One region of the Alcanivorax sp. MD8A genome, then DNA from elsewhere that is predicted to be linked to it. Evidence: predicted binding sites of a transcription regulator. Region 1 holds the regulator's gene; the other holds the start of a gene.
The links. The regulator sigma-54, encoded in region 1, starts transcription at its own class of promoters, with help from an activator protein. The targets are predictions, from matches to a motif close to TGGCACNNNNNTTGCTNT.

Region 1 (7,893 bases):
AAACGTCAGGGGCTGCTGAGCGCCACTGGGATCCTGCTATTGGGACTGGTGATGCTGATGACGCTGCACGAATGGGACGACTCGCTTCCAGGTCAGGACCTTGCCGTCGAAACGGCACCCGCCATTCTCGCCACTGGAGTGACCGCTCGGGCCTTCAGTGAGAAGGATGGCCAACTGCAGTACCACCTGACAGCAGATGACCTGGTGCAGTACGATCACAACCCTCTCACTGAAATGAAAAACCCGGCGCTGGAAATGAGCAACGACAAAGGCAGCTGGACGATTACCGGGGCCGACGGCACCGTGCAGAACAACGGCGACATGATCATCTTTGCCGGCGACGTAAAAGCACGCAACCCGCAACAGAAAATCGAACTGGACACGCAGGAACTGCGCTTTAACAGCGAAGAAAATATTGCCACGTCACCAGGTGAAGTGGAGCTGCGCTTCGAGAATGGCCAGACCCATGCTGGCGCCCTGGAGGCAGACCTGGACAAGGGCATTCTGTCCCTTGAGCAAGGAGTAAAGAGTGAATTTGATGCCCCGGCTTCGTAGTCTGGTTCTGGGCGGCCTGCTGCTTCATGCAGCCTCGCCGTCCCTGGCAGCCCCGGCAGAAGAACCCATTTCCGTGACTGCTGACAGCGGCCGCTTTGAACAAGACGCAGGCACAGGCTTGTATCGCGGCGACGTGGAATTGCTGCAGGGGGAACGCAAAATGCTGGCCGAAGAAATGCGCCTGTTCACCCGCAATGGCGAACTGGTTCGGGTAGAAGCCAGCGGCAACCCGGTACGACTGTCAGAGGGCAACAGCCTGTCTGCCCACGCCAACAATCTGGTCTACGATATCAAGGCCCGCAGCCTGGTCCTGACCGGCGACGCCTTTATCGAGCATCAGGGCAATACCTTTGAAGGGGCCAAGGTGGAATACAGTCTCGATTCCAAGCGGGTCGATGCCAGTAGTGAAGGCGACCAACGCGTGCGCCTGGTCATCCCGGCCGAAAACCAGGTCCCGGGCAACCAGCAAAAACAGAATGACGAGGCCGATGCCTCCGGATCGGAGTCCGGATCCCCATGACACATTTGCGCGCTCACCACCTGGCCAAAAGCTACAAAGGTCGCCGGGTTATCGAAGATGTTTCCCTGGATGTGGAAGCTGGCCAGATCGTCGGCCTGCTCGGCCCCAATGGGGCAGGCAAGACCACCTGCTTCTACATGATTGTCGGGCTGGTGGAAGCCGATGCCGGCCGCATCGAAATCAATGATGGCGACATCACCCACCTGCCCATGCACGGCCGCGCCAAACGTGGCATCGGGTACTTGCCCCAGGAAGCCAGCATTTTTCGCCGCCTGACGGTGGAAGAGAACATCATGGCCATTCTGGAAACCCGCAAGGAACTGAGCAAGCAGGAACGCCATGAACGCATGGAAAACCTGCTCAAGGAATTCCACATCACCCATATCCGCGATTCGCTCGGCATGAGCCTGTCCGGCGGTGAGCGCCGTCGGGCCGAAATCGCCCGCGGCCTGGCCACCGACCCGGATTTCATCCTGCTGGATGAGCCCTTCGCCGGGGTCGACCCCATCTCGGTCAACGATATCAAGAGCATCATTCGTCAGTTGAAGGAGCGCGGCATCGGGGTGTTGATCACCGACCACAACGTGCGCGAAACCCTGGACATCTGCGACACCGCCTACATCGTCAGCGCCGGCCACATCATTGCCTCCGGCGACGCCGACACCATCCTCTCGAACCAGCAGGTTCGGGATGTGTATCTGGGGGCGGACTTTAGGCTGTAAGAGCCAGGGGTGAGTGAACAGTTAACAGTGAATAGGCTAACAGCGGCGCGGAATAGTCCCGGGGTTTTCCGAACGCCAGAAGCCGCGCCAAGCCCCCGGCCGCGGCCATCAACACCCGAAAAAAGCAGCAAACCAGCCCGCGCACTATTCACTGTTAACTCTTCAGGCTCCTACCACACAACAACCACTGGCACAATTATTGCTAGAGAGAGTTTGAAGCTGTTATTCTCGGGTTTTTGGGGACCACACCAATCCGAGCAGTATGAAGCCCACACTACAACTACAAATCGGCCAACAGCTGACCATGACGCCTCAGCTGCAGCAGGCAATTCGCCTGCTGCAGCTGTCCACGCTGGATCTCAGGCAGGAGATCCAGCAGGCGGTTGAAAGCAATCCCCTGCTGGAACTGGCTGACGACTTTGGCGACGACGCCCTGCCTGAACATGACGAGGAACGTCAGGACATGGACGCAGAGCGTGATGACGCTCTGGAAGAGTTTGTCGACGGTGAACCCGGTGTCGACACCGAGTGGGATGACGTCTACTCAGGCCAAAGCAGCGCCTCTGCTTCTCTGCCGGATGACGCCGACGACTGGCAGCAACGGCACACTGTTTCCGGCAATCTGCATGACCACTTGCACTGGCAGCTGAACCTGACTCCCATGAGCGATGTGGACCGACTCATCGCCACCACCATAATTGAATCCCTGGATGATCGCGGCTACATGACCGTGAGCATCGATGACATTGTCGCCATGATGAATGTCCAGGAAGGGCTGCCAGACGATGAACCCATCGAAGCCGACGAAGTGCTGGCCGTTCAGCACCGCCTGCAGCAATTTGATCCGGTCGGCGTCGCCAGCATTAATCTGGCGGACTGCCTGGGTGTGCAGCTGCGTCAGCTGGAATCCGACACTCCCTTCCTGCCGTTTGCGCTGGCTCTGCTGGACCACCTTGAGCTACTGGAAAAACACGACTACGCCGCGTTGCGCAAGGTTCTACAGCTCTCCGAACAGGAACTGCTGGATGCCCTGTCCCTGATCCGTACCCTGGATCCAGCCCCCGGTGAGCAAATCGGTGAAAGCCAGGTCGATTATGCGGTGCCGGATGTCATCGTCCGCCAGCACCAGGGTCGCTGGCACGTCAGCCTCAACGACGACATCCTCCCCAAGGTCAACCTGCAGCAGCAATACGCTGCCATCGCCCGCAAGACCAGCGGTGAGGACGGTCAATACCTGAAAAACTGTGTTCAGGAGGCCAAATGGTTCATCAAGAGCCTGCAAAGCCGCCACGACACCCTGCTAAAAGTCGCCACCCGCATTGTTGAAGTGCAGCAGGATTTCTTCGACTACGGCGAAGAGGCCATGAAACCCCTGGTACTGGCCGATATTGCTGACGCCGTCGAGATGCATGAATCGACCATCAGTCGGGTCACCAACCAGAAGTACATGACCACACCCCGCGGCGTCTTTGAGCTGAAATATTTCTTTTCCAGTCACGTAGGAACAGATGGCGGAGGTGAGTGTTCCTCCACCGCTATTCGTGCCATTATTAAGAAGCTGGTCGCCGCCGAGAACCCTCGCAAGCCGCTCAGCGACAACAAGCTAGCCAGCTTGCTGAACGAGCAGGGGATCAACGTGGCGCGCCGGACCGTCGCCAAGTATCGTGAGGCGATGAGAATACCGTCATCCAGCGCCCGCAAGCGTTTGGTGTAGGCGCCTGGGACGGCCCATAAGCAGGTAAAGGAGCCAGCCATGCAAATTAATATCAGCGGTCATCACCTGGAAGTTACCGATGCTTTGCGCACCTACGTGGGCGACAAATTCTCCCGCCTGGAGCGCCATTTCGACCAGATCACCAGTGTCCAGGTGATCCTTTCCCCGGAACCCAAGACGCACAAGGCAGAATCCACGATCCATATCTCCGGGGCAGACCTGTTCGCCACCGCTGAAGCCGACGATATGTACGCGGCCATCGACAAGCTGACCGCCAAGCTCGATCGCCAGATTCTTAAACACAAGGAAAAGGCCGTTAACCACAAACACGGCCACTAAACCGAAACGACCATTATGCGAGTTCGCGAACTTCTCACCGAAGCACGCACCCACAACGGGGTGCAGGCCAGCAGCAAGAAGCAGCTGCTGGATCAGGTGGCACAGCTGGCTGCGGCCGGCTGTGACAGCCTCAAGGAACAGGAGGTATTCGATGCGCTGGTAGCCCGGGAAAAACTGGGCTCCACCGGCATCGGGGAAGGCATTGCCATTCCCCACTGCCGGCTTGGCAATTGCGAACAAGCCATCGGATTACTCTTGAAACTCGACACCCCCATTGATTTTGACGCCGTTGACGGGCGCCCTGTGGATCTGGTGTTTGTGTTGCTGGTTCCACAAGACAACCCGGAACAGCACCTGAAAACACTCAGCCATCTGGCCAGTCTCTTCAACGACGACAGCTACAGGGATGAACTGCGCGTCAGCAGCGATAATCACAAGCTGTACCTGACCGCCGTGGAATCCGAGGCGGAACTGCGGTTGGCCTCGTGACGACAAGCACCCAGTTCACCCGCCCATGACCCCAACGCCTTGCGTGCAGCCCGATCATGAAACTGACCATCATTAGCGGACGATCCGGGTCCGGCAAATCTACTGCGATTCAGGCCCTTGAAGACCAGGGCTACTATTGCGTGGATAACCTCCCCGTAGGCATGCTGCCCACGCTGGCGCAGCAACTCAGCGAAGGGGAGGCCCCCATCGGACATGTGGCGGTGGGCATTGATGCCCGAAACCTGCCTGCCCAGTTGCTCGCCTTCGACAATATTCTTGATGCACTGAAACAGCAGCAGATCAGCAGCGAAATCATCTATCTGGATGCTGACGACAACACGCTGTTAAAACGATTCAGCGCCACCCGCCGCCGCCACCCGCTGGCCACCGATCAACGCGCCCTTGAAGACGCCATTGCCCACGAGAAAGAGCTGCTGGCCAATATTCGTCAACGGGCAGATCTGGTCATCGATAGCAGCAATCACGAAGTACACAGCCTGCGCACCCTGATGCGCGAGCGGGTTGCCCAACGCCGCAACGCCCTCTCCCTGCAAGTGGAGTCGTTCGGCTTCAAGAATGGCCTCCCCACAGACGCTGACTTTGTCTTTGACGTGCGCATCCTGCCCAACCCCCACTGGCATCCGGATCTGCGCCCGTTGACCGGGCGCGACCAGGGGGTGATCGACTTTCTGCAAAAGCATGACATCAGCCACAACATGCTGGATGACATCGCCTCTTTTGTTCAGAAATGGCTGAGTGCCTTTGCCAATAGTGATCGCAGCTATGTCACCGTCGCTATCGGCTGTACCGGCGGCCAACACCGCTCCGTGTACATGACCGAACAACTTGCCACGCGTTTACGCGAGCAAGGCATTACCCTGCAGATCCGGCACCGCGAACTGGGATCCCGTTGAATGATCGAAAAGTCTCTGGATGTGATCAACAAGCTTGGCCTGCACGCCCGTGCTGCCGCCAAGGTTGTCAGCGTCGCCTCCCGCTATGACAGCGCTATTCACGTCCTACACAAGGGCAACCGCATTGATGCAAAAAGCATCATGGGCCTTCTTATGCTAGGCGCAGCCAAAGGCAGTCAAGTCACCTTTCAGGTCGAAGGCGATGACGAAGACGCCGCCATGGCAGAACTGGAAGACCTGTTTGCAAGGATGTTCGACGAGGGAGAGTGAACGACAGTTAACCGTGAATAGTGAACAGTTGAAAAATCAAGTACCACAGACTCTGAAGGACTGTTACTGTGTGATCATCCCAGCCAAGCAGCAGCACGTTTTGTTTTCGCTGTTAACTCTTCACTGTTAACTGTTAACTGATTTCCATGCCCGCCGACAGCAGCCGCAGCCAGCAACATCTCAAAGCCATCAACCGCGCCCTGGCCAGCGGGACCTATACGCAGGTCCGGCAGCTGATCAATAACCTGCCCGGCGCAGAGGCCGCTCACCTGATTGAATCTTCCCCTCCTCGCGAGCGGGAAATTCTCTGGCAGCTTCTCAGCAAGGAACAGGAAACCGAAGTCCTGCAATACCTGGGCGAAGAAGTCCGGGTTGAGCTGCTGCGTAATCTCAGCACCGATGAGCTGGTGGCACTGGTTGAGGAACTGGACACCGACGATCTAGCGGATTTGCTGCAGGAACTGCCAGACCATGTTACCAGCCAGGTGATGGCCAGCCTCGACGAACAGAATCGCGAGCGGCTGGAGCATGTGATGAGCTACCCGGAGGATACCGCCGGGGGCTTGATGAACACCGACGTGATCACCGTAAGACCGGAGATCACCTTCGAAGTGGTACAACGCTACCTGCGCTTGCGCGGCGACATCCCCCGCACCACCGATAACCTGGCCGTGGTCAACCGGAAAAACCAGTTCATTGGGCTGTTACCTCTGACCAAGGTGCTGATCAGCGACCCGGGCACCACAGTGCGCGAAGCCATGATCACCGATATTCAGTCTATCCCGGCCACCCTGCCCGCCCATGACGTGGCCAAGATCTTTGAGCGCCACGACCTGGTGACAGCCCCCGTCATCGACGACGAAGGGATGCTGGTCGGCCGTATCACCATTGATGACGTGGTTGACGTGATCATGGAAGAAGCCGACCACTCCTTGATGAGTATGGCGGGTCTGGACGATGACGAGGACACCTTCGGCTCGGTTTGGCAAACCGCCCGCCGCAGAGCGCTGTGGCTGGGTATCAACCTGCTGACCGCGTTGGCTGCCTCTGCCGTGATCGGTCTGTTCGAGGCGACGCTGGAAAAGGTGGTGGCCCTCGCTATCCTGATGCCGATCGTCGCCAGTATGGGTGGCATCGCCGGCAGCCAGACACTGACGCTGGTGATTCGCGCCATGGCGTTGGGGCAAATTCAGTCCAACAACACCCGCTATCTGCTATTCAAGGAGCTGTCTGTTGGCGCCATCAATGGGTTGTTGTGGGCGACCGTGATTGGTATCACCGCCGGGCTGTGGTTCAGTGACGTAAGCATCGGCATCGTGATCAGCGTGGCCATGGTGATCAACCTGATCATGGCCGCCTGTGCCGGTGCACTGCTGCCCATGATCATGAAAAAAATGGGTATCGACCCAGCCCTGGCCGGGTCTGTAGTCCTCACCACTATCACCGATATTGTTGGCTTCATGGCCTTCCTGGGCCTGGCTACCGTGCTGTATGCCAATTTGTTGGTGTGAACAGGCGGGCAGGCCTGTCTTGCATAAGCTCTGGAAGGCGTATCCGTTCTTCTAAAAAAACGCCGGAACAATGCTGGGTTTACCCTTCCAACCAAGCATAGCTTGTAGCGCAATCAAAAAAGCCGAAAGGAAACCCTTTCGGCTTTTTGATTTTGCGCGGCCCGGATTATTCCGTAAATACCTGTTTGAAAGACGCGTAATAAGCCCCTGCCAACAATGGGCCGGCAAGCAGCAACCCAAGAAAGAACGGAATCATTGCCACCACTACCAACACCAACGCTACGAGGCCATAGAGAATCAGCGGGAGTAGATTCTTCAGACAGGCATTGAAGCTCATCCCCAGCGCCTCACCCGGGCCCATATTGCCAAGGAAGACCAGCGGGATGCTGAAGTAGAAAAGAAAGCCTGCCGCCATCAGAAACAAGAACATGATAAGGCCTGCCAATGCGATGGCGCCCCCACCAATACCCACATCCGGCACTCTTCCTGCCTCCATGGCATTAAGCATGCTCACATCAAAACCGATGCTCAAAAACAACAGCACTATCGCAACGATGAAAATGCCCACATAGACAGCCAACTGCAACAACGCCAGGATCACCAATGGACCGGTTTTTTCTGAAAACCCAGCGAAAAGGTCAGAAAATTCCACACTACCTTCGTTATCCAGCCGGTAGAACATTTTTACCAGACCGGCATACAGCAGCGTCATCAGAAACATGGCCGCCAGCCCACCGATAAAGGGCACAAACTGCACTGCCGCATTCAGCAGCATGAGCACCACCAGTGCGCCAATCATTACGCCCCAGTTCCCCGCCAACATCGCCTTACCCTGACCAAACCAGCTCATGGCATCGCC
Region 2 (7,893 bases), on a different contig from region 1:
CGCTGACAGAATCACGATCAGTCGCTCATCATCGACTCGGAATTTATGCAACTTGCGGTAAGTGGCAATCTGGTCCACCCCCGCATTGGTGCGCGAGTCCGCTGCGAAAACCAGCCCGTCCTGCAACGCCATCGCCACACAATAGGTCATCTCTGTTTTCCCTGAAGTGCCTTACTGATTGTCCCCGGGCCCAAGTTCGCTCACTTGCGCCACTGCCTGCAAGGACTCGGCCCCGCCGCCAAAGCGTACGCCACGGACAGGACAAGCGTCCATATAATCCATGCCCACCGCCAGCTTGAGATGATGACGCGGGCGGCGAGTCTGGTTGGTCACATCAAAGGTGTGCCAGCTATCGTCCTGCCAGACCTCTGCCCAGGCATGGCTGGCCACATGGGACGAGTCCTGGCTATACAGGTAGCCACTGACATAACGGGCGGGCATCCCCAGCGCCCGGCAACACGCCAGAAACACATGAGTGTGATCCTGACAGACACCCTTGCCGACCCGGTACGCCGCACTGGCACTGCTAGCGACATCGGTTGCCCCCGGGGTAAAGGGCATGGCCGTCAGGATCGTCTCACTCAGGTTCTCCAGCTTGCGTCCCATGTTGTCTCCCGGCAAATCAGAGGCCAGTGCCCGCAGCGCCTCATCCGGCTCCGTCAGCGTGGTGTAACGGGTGAATACCAGGGGAGAGAGTCGGTGATCGGCGTCTTCGCCGTCTTCATCGGTGATCTCCACTTCGCCTTTCACCGTCAAGGCGATTTCCTGATGGGGGCGATCCAGCGTCAGCACATGGAGAATGTTGTTGTACCCGTCCGACGCTCGCTCGGCAGATTCCGGCAAGGCCATCTGCCAATTCAGAATGCGCTGACGCGACGAGGGCCTGGGAGTCAGCCGCAAATACTGGGTGCTATGCTGCACCAGCTCAGAATAACGGTATTCGGTACGGTGATTGATAGACAGTTTCATACCAGCTCCAGATATTCGCTCTGAATGGTGTCCGCCAGTTCATTGATGCGGCGCAGAAAGTCAGTCAGGTAATCGTGCAAACCAATATCGACAATATGATCCAGATCGCCATATTGCAGGCGGGCAAGCTGTACCGCGGCCAACCGCTTGGACTGCAATCCGGCGTCCCCTTCAATCCCGGGCAACAGGTCACACAGCTCCTGCAAGCAGGACAGCAAGGATCTCGGCACCTCCGGGCTCAGGATCAACAGCTCGGCAACCCGTTCGGCATTGATGGTTTCGCTGTACATTTCACGAAAGGCCTCATAGGCCCCCACGGAACGCAGTAGCGCATGCCAGCGGTAATAATCCACTGTGGCATTGGAATCCTCCTGCCCTTCACGATGCTTCACATCGAGAATCCTTGCGGTGTTATCCGCCCGCTCGATGAAGGTCCCCAAACGCAAGAATCGAAAGGTATCGCTTCGCATCAGAGTGCCGTAGGTGGCACCCCGAAACAGATGCGAACGGTTTTTGACCCACTCGAAAAACGCGGTTTCACCGTAGGCCTGCAACCCCATGTGGCGTATCTCTTGCAGCTCCAGCCAGGTGCTGTTGACGCTTTCCCACATCTCGGCAGTAATCTTGCCGCGTACCGCATGGGCGCCTGCACGGGCCAGCCGGAAACACGAGTAGATACTGGCCGGGCTATCCGCATCCAGCGTAAAGAAGTGCAGTATGTTGCCGATGCTCACCCTGCCGTAACGGGCACCGTAGTGATCCAGGGTCCCGGTGATTGCCAACGGCGCGGCGATCTCCTTCTGGGTATCGACGGCATAACGAATCAGCGACAGGTTCCAGACCACATCCAGCATCCGGGCAGTGTTCTCCGCCCGTTCAAAATAACGTGACAGCCAGTACAGGTCCGATGCGGTACGGCTCAGCATGATGACGCCTCCCCGTCTTCCAGCACCCAGGTATCCTTGGTGCCGCCCCCCTGGGACGAGTTCACCACCAGCGACCCTTCTCTCATGGCCACCCTTGTTAGCCCACCGGGAACCACCCGGGTGTCATGGCCGCTGAGCACAAAAGGACGCAAGTCGATATGTCGGGGGGCAATGCCCTGCTCGACAAAAATCGGACAGGTCGACAACGACAGCGTTGGTTGGGCGATGTAATTATCCGGGTCGGCTAACAGCCGCTGTCGGAACTGTTCGATTTCTGCCTGGCTCGCCGCCGGGCCCACCAGCATGCCGTAGCCCCCGGCACCATGGACTTCCTTGACCACCAGTTCCGGCAAACGCGCAAGGACCTCCTTGAGCTCCGCTTCGCGGCGGCATTGCCAGGTCGGCACATTGGCAAGAATGGGCTCCTCATCCAGATAGAAACGCACCATGTCCGGCACATAGGGGTAAATGGATTTGTCGTCCCCCACGCCGGTGCCCACGGCATTGGCCAACACCACATTCCCTTCACGATAGACCGACAATAGCCCGGGCACCCCGAGCATGGAGTCCGCACGAAAAGCCAGTGGATCCAGAAACGCATCATCAATACGCCGGTAAATCACATCTACCCGCTGTGGCCCGGCGGTGGTGCGCATATACACATAACCGTCCTTCACAAACAGGTCGGCCCCTTCCACCAACTCGATCCCCATTTGCTGGGCCAGAAAGGCATGCTCGAAATAGGCACTGTTAAAGCGGCCGGGAGTGAGTAGCACTACCGTGGGATGGCTGTGGACAGCGCTCTGCTGCAGGGTCTCCAGCAACAAGGTCGGATAGTGCTCTACCGGCGCCACGGTCTGCTGCGCGAACAGCTCCGGGAACAGGCGCATCATCATGCGCCGGTTTTCAATCATGTAGCTCACCCCGGACGGGGTGCGCAGATTATCCTCAAGGACATACCAGGTACCCGCATCATCACGAATCAGGTCTACCCCGCTGATCTGGGAGTACACCTGATTGGGAAGATCCACATCCTGCATGCATGGCTGGTACTGGGCATTGCCAAAGATCTGTTCGGCAGGAATCCGCCCGGCCTTGATAATGTTCTGGTCGTGATAGATATCGTGCAGAAACAGGTTAAGCGCCTGCACGCGCTGAATAACGCCCTTTTCCAGCTGCAGCCACTCCGCGCCCGGAATAATGCGTGGCAAGGTATCGAAGGGAATCAGGCGTTCGGTGCCACTGTCTTCACCGTAGACATTGAAGGTAATCCCCACCCGGTGAAACTGCAGTTCTGCCTCTTTGCGCTTTCGCTGTAGTACCTGTCGGTCCTGTTGCAACAGCCAGTCGTGGTAGCCGGTATAGTGTGGACGCACCTCACTGCCCGAGCCGATCATCTCATCAAAGCCGGTCACCGCCGGCAAACCTAATGACTGCATGGCGCTTTCCTTATCCCGAGGCTCGCATTACGCATCCTCTGAATCAGAATAGAGCAAGTCCCATGCCAAATTGATTGCACCCACGGCCCATTTCAAACTGCGGCTATCGCCGGCTTGCCCCATTTAGGCGCAATCCCGAACGGCCCGCCCGGGCCCCTCGCCCTGCAAAGGCGCACGATTCGAAGCGACCAGGCGGGTGTCAACAGAAGCGCTGGAAAGCCTGTCCGGGTCAGTGGTGCCGCTCCATCACTCGCCCGGCCAGCTTCACCACCCAGCTATCCGGGAGCATGCGCGTGAGCCAGGTCATCACGCGATACGCCGTGCCGGGCACCACAACCGAGCGGCCGCGGGCCAAGGCTTGCAAGCCGGCGCGGGCCACCGGCTCGACCGGCATCATGGCCTTTTCCAGTGACGGGTCCATGTGTTCACGTGCCTTGGAGGAAAACTCGGTGCGCGTCCCCCCTGGACATAATGTGGTGACGACCACACCGGACGGTTTGAGCTCTTCGTGCAGCGCACGCCCCAGAGTCAACACAAATGCCTTGCTGGCCGCATACGTGGCCATCCCCGGGATGGGAAACCAGGCCGATACCGAGCTGACATTGAGAATCCAGCCCTCCCCTCGTTCCGCCATGGGCTCGGCAAACAGGCGTGTCAGTGCCAGCAAGGCCCGGTCGTTCACATCCACCATCCCCAGCTGCTGATCCAGCGGCACTCCCAGCAAGGGTTTCTGAAAACCCAACCCGGCATTATTGACCAGCACATCGACTTGCAGGCCAAGGGCAATCACCTGATCAAATAGCTGTTGGCCGCTGTCCGGTTCGTTGAGGTCCATCACCAGCACCGCTACCTGCACACCCGACAGGGCTTGTGCCAGCTCGCGCAAGCGCGCTTCCCGGCGGGCCACCAGAATCAGGTTGCAGCCCATCGCCGCCAGCTGGCGTGCGATTTCTTCACCGATGCCACTGGAAGCGCCGGTGATCAGCGCGGTTTTTCCTGAAAACATTCATCCTCCGTTTTGACAACGCCGCCGCAGGCACGAGTAACGCACGAAATACGCCCCGAGCGAAGCTCATAACGTGCCTGGAGCGAGCCGAGTATTGGCGAGCATCGCCATGCGAGCCGTGTCCTTCTAAGCTCTGGAATCCTTACCTCGTTTAGACTCGGATCGCCATGCGAGCATGGCCCCTACGGTGTGCTCAGGTTATTTATTGGCGCCGAACTCAACGCTCTGGAAGGCGTTTCCGTTCTTCGAAAAACCCGGGAACTATTTTGGGTTTTTCCTTCCTGCCAAGCGTAGCTTGTAGCTTGTAGGTTGTAGCTTGTAGCTCCCAGCTCACAGCTCACAGCTCACAGCTCACAGCTCACAGCTCACAGCTCACAGCTCACAGCTCACAGCTGATAGCTGATAGCTGAAAACAAAAAACCCGGCACAAGGCCGGGTTTTTGTTGGTGCGGATAGCGAGCGTTACAGCTTGCCGTCCAGCTCCGGTACTGCTTCGAACAGGTCTGCCACCAGGCCGTAATCCGCCACCTGGAAAATCGGGGCTTCTTCGTCCTTGTTAATGGCAACGATGACCTTGGAGTCTTTCATACCGGCCAAATGCTGGATGGCACCGGAGATGCCCACAGCAACGTACAGGTTCGGGGCAACGATCTTACCGGTCTGACCCACCTGCATGTCGTTCGGTACGAAGCCTGCATCAACGGCAGCACGGGATGCACCCACGCCAGCGCCCAGCTTGTCAGCCAGCTTGTACAGGATTTCGAAGTTCTCACCGTTACCCATGCCACGACCACCAGAGATCACGATCTCGGCAGAAGTCAGCTCAGGACGGTCAGACTTGGCCAGCTCTTCGCCTACGAAGGAAGAGGTGCCAGCGTTCTTGGCAACGTCCAGGGCTTCAACAGCCGCAGAGCCACCTTCAGCCGCAACGGCGTCGAAAGAGGTACCACGCACGGTGATCACTTTCTTGGCATCAGAGCTCTTCACGGTCGCAATAGCGTTACCCGCGTAGATCGGACGCTTGAAAGTATCCGCGTCGATGACGTCAGAGATCTCGGACACCTGAGCCACGTCCAGCAGAGCAGCAGTGCGCGGAGCAAAGTTCTTGCCGGTGGTGGTGGCAGCAGCCAGTACGTGGGTGTAATCCGCAGCGACTTCAGCCACCAGATCACCAACGTTTTCGGCCAGCTGGTGCTCGTAAGCGTCGTTGTCAGCGCACAGGACCTTGGAAACGCCTTCAATCTTGGCAGCTTCTTCAGCAACAGCGCCACAGCCTTTACCGGCAACCAGTACGGTGATGTCGCCACCGATAGCCTTGGCAGCAGCAACGACGCTCAGGGTGACCTTGTTGAGCGCGGCGTTATCGTGTTCGGCGTAAACTAGTACACTCATCAGATCACCTTCGCTTCGTTCTTCAGTTTCTCGACCAGCTCGTCTACGGAGCCAACGATGATGCCAGCCTGACGCTCAGCCGGTGCTTCAACGCTAACGGTGGTAACACGCGGAGTCAGGTCAACGCCCAGATCAGCAGCGGTCTTGGTGTCCAGCGGCTTTTTCTTGGCTTTCATGATGTTCGGCAGAGACGCGTAACGCGGCTCGTTCAGACGCAGGTCAGTAGTGACCACGGCCGGCAGGCTCAGCTCTACCGTCTGCAAACCACCGTCGATTTCACGGGTCACTTTCACTTTGCCATCAGCAACATTCACTTCAGAAGCGAAGGTACCCTGCGGCATACCGGTCAGCGCAGCCAGCATCTGGCCGGTCTGGTTGTTGTCGCCGTCGATGGCCTGCTTGCCCAGAATCACCAGCTCAGGCTTTTCTTCATCAACGATAGCTTTCAGCGCCTTGGCAATGCCCAGCGGCTGAACGTCTTCGTCAGTTTCTACCAGGATGGAGCGATCAGCGCCCAGTGCCATGGCAGTACGCAGCTGTTCCTGAGCGGTCTTGGGACCGATGGAAACGGCAACGATTTCAGAAACCACACCCTTCTCTTTCAGACGCACCGCTTCTTCTACAGCGATTTCACAGAAGGGGTTCATGGCCATTTTGACGTTTGCGAGATCAACACCAGAGTTGTCCGCCTTCACGCGAACCTTGACGTTGTAGTCAATGACTCGCTTGATGGGTACAAGAACCTTCATAGGATCCTCGGAATGTTCCATTGGGTGACTTGTAGAAGGAGGCGACATGACGCCGTTGCCGGGTCCACCCCCGCGAAAGAGCCGCTATCTTGAACGCTCGGCCACAGCAGGTCAATAGGCCGAAAATCTGTAAGCAGATGATTTTGCTGCAAATAGACCACACAAAGTGTCCACTTTTTGTGACTTTGCAGTCGCTCATCTTGTTGAAAATCAAGCATCTAGCAAGAGATAATCCAAACACCTGTTTGAAACTGACTCCGCCGGCAGGCAAAGCGCCTGCCTTTATATACAAGCCCTGACACACTTCGAAGGCGGCAGAGTCAACCCAGGCAGTGGTGCGGATTCCCCTATCTCTATATACTCCGCGCCACCCCAAGGCTGGCCGCAGGCAGCTACTGAGAAAGATTTTCTGTGACAAAGGTTTTCGATAACCGTTCCCAGAAAGCCTTTCTCAGTGGCTTCCGGGCCGAAACGCAATCCGATAGCGAGGAGACAGGCTGTGGAACGCGAATCTATGGAAGTCGACGTAGTCATCGTCGGCGCCGGTCCTTCCGGTCTGGCAACTGCCTGCCGTCTGGGCCAGATCGCCCAGGAAACCGGTCAGGAAATCAGTGTAGTCGTGGTAGAGAAAGGTTCCGAAGTCGGCGCCCATATTCTCTCCGGTGCGGTACTCGAGCCGCGCGCCCTGAATGAACTGTTCCCCAACTGGGAAGAGATGGGCGCCCCGGTGAACACCAAAGTTACCGGTGACGAGATCTACTACCTGACTGGCGCCGAAAAGGCCCAGAAAGTCCCGAACCTGTTCGTTCCGAAAACCATGCACAACGAAGGGAACTACATTATTTCCCTGGGTAACCTGTGCCGCTGGCTGGGTGAGCAGGCCGAAGGTCTTGGCATCGAGATCTTCCCGGGCTTTGCTGCCAACGAAATCCTCTACAACGAAGACGGTTCCGTTAAAGGCATCGCCACTGGCGATTTCGGTATCGGCCACGATGGCGAAAAGAAAGACAGCTACATGCCCGGTATGGAGCTGCACGCCAAATACACCATCTTCTCTGAAGGCTGCCGCGGCCAGCTGGGCAAAGAGCTGCAGGAAAAATACAACCTGCGTGAAGGCACCGACCCGCAGCACTACGGTATCGGCATCAAGGAACTGTGGGACATCGACCCGGCCAAACACCAGGAAGGCCTGGTAGTGCACACCGCAGGCTGGCCGCTCAGCGAGTCCGGCTCTCCGGGTGGTGCATTCCTGTACCACATCGAAAACAACCAGGTGGCCCTGGGTCTGATCACCGATCTGGCCTACTCCAACCCGCACGTCTCTCCGTTTGACGAGATGCAGCGCTGGAAGACCAACCCGGAAATCAAAAAGCATCTGGAAGGCGGCAAGCGCGTTTCCTACGGTGCCCGCG

Region 2: A15D_RS11470 (circularly permuted type 2 ATP-grasp protein) is a predicted target of sigma-54. The motif match lies at 3,385-3,402, and genes of this name have one in related genera.

The regions. Positions count from the first base shown of each region.
Region 1 is NZ_AQOQ01000009.1:56,731-64,623, forward strand. It holds gene A15D_RS06590 (HAD family hydrolase) at 1-1, shown strand, start outside; gene lptC (LPS export ABC transporter periplasmic protein LptC) at 1-555, shown strand, start outside; gene lptA (lipopolysaccharide transport periplasmic protein LptA) at 539-1,075, shown strand; gene lptB (LPS export ABC transporter ATP-binding protein) at 1,072-1,797, shown strand; gene A15D_RS06610 (RNA polymerase factor sigma-54) at 2,060-3,511, shown strand; gene hpf (ribosome hibernation-promoting factor, HPF/YfiA family) at 3,551-3,850, shown strand; gene ptsN (PTS IIA-like nitrogen regulatory protein PtsN) at 3,866-4,339, shown strand; gene rapZ (RNase adapter RapZ) at 4,396-5,253, shown strand; gene A15D_RS06630 (HPr family phosphocarrier protein) at 5,254-5,523, shown strand; gene mgtE (magnesium transporter) at 5,670-7,034, shown strand; gene A15D_RS06640 (BPSS1780 family membrane protein) at 7,201-7,893, opposite strand, start outside.
Region 2 is NZ_AQOQ01000020.1:34,878-42,770, forward strand. It holds gene A15D_RS11455 (proteasome-type protease) at 1-150, opposite strand, end outside; gene A15D_RS11460 (transglutaminase family protein) at 172-969, opposite strand; gene A15D_RS11465 (alpha-E domain-containing protein) at 966-1,895, opposite strand; gene A15D_RS11470 (circularly permuted type 2 ATP-grasp protein) at 1,889-3,334, opposite strand; gene A15D_RS11475 (SDR family oxidoreductase) at 3,564-4,340, opposite strand; gene A15D_RS11480 (electron transfer flavoprotein subunit alpha/FixB family protein) at 4,803-5,732, opposite strand; gene A15D_RS11485 (electron transfer flavoprotein subunit beta/FixA family protein) at 5,732-6,481, opposite strand; gene A15D_RS11490 (electron transfer flavoprotein-ubiquinone oxidoreductase) at 6,981-7,893, shown strand, end outside.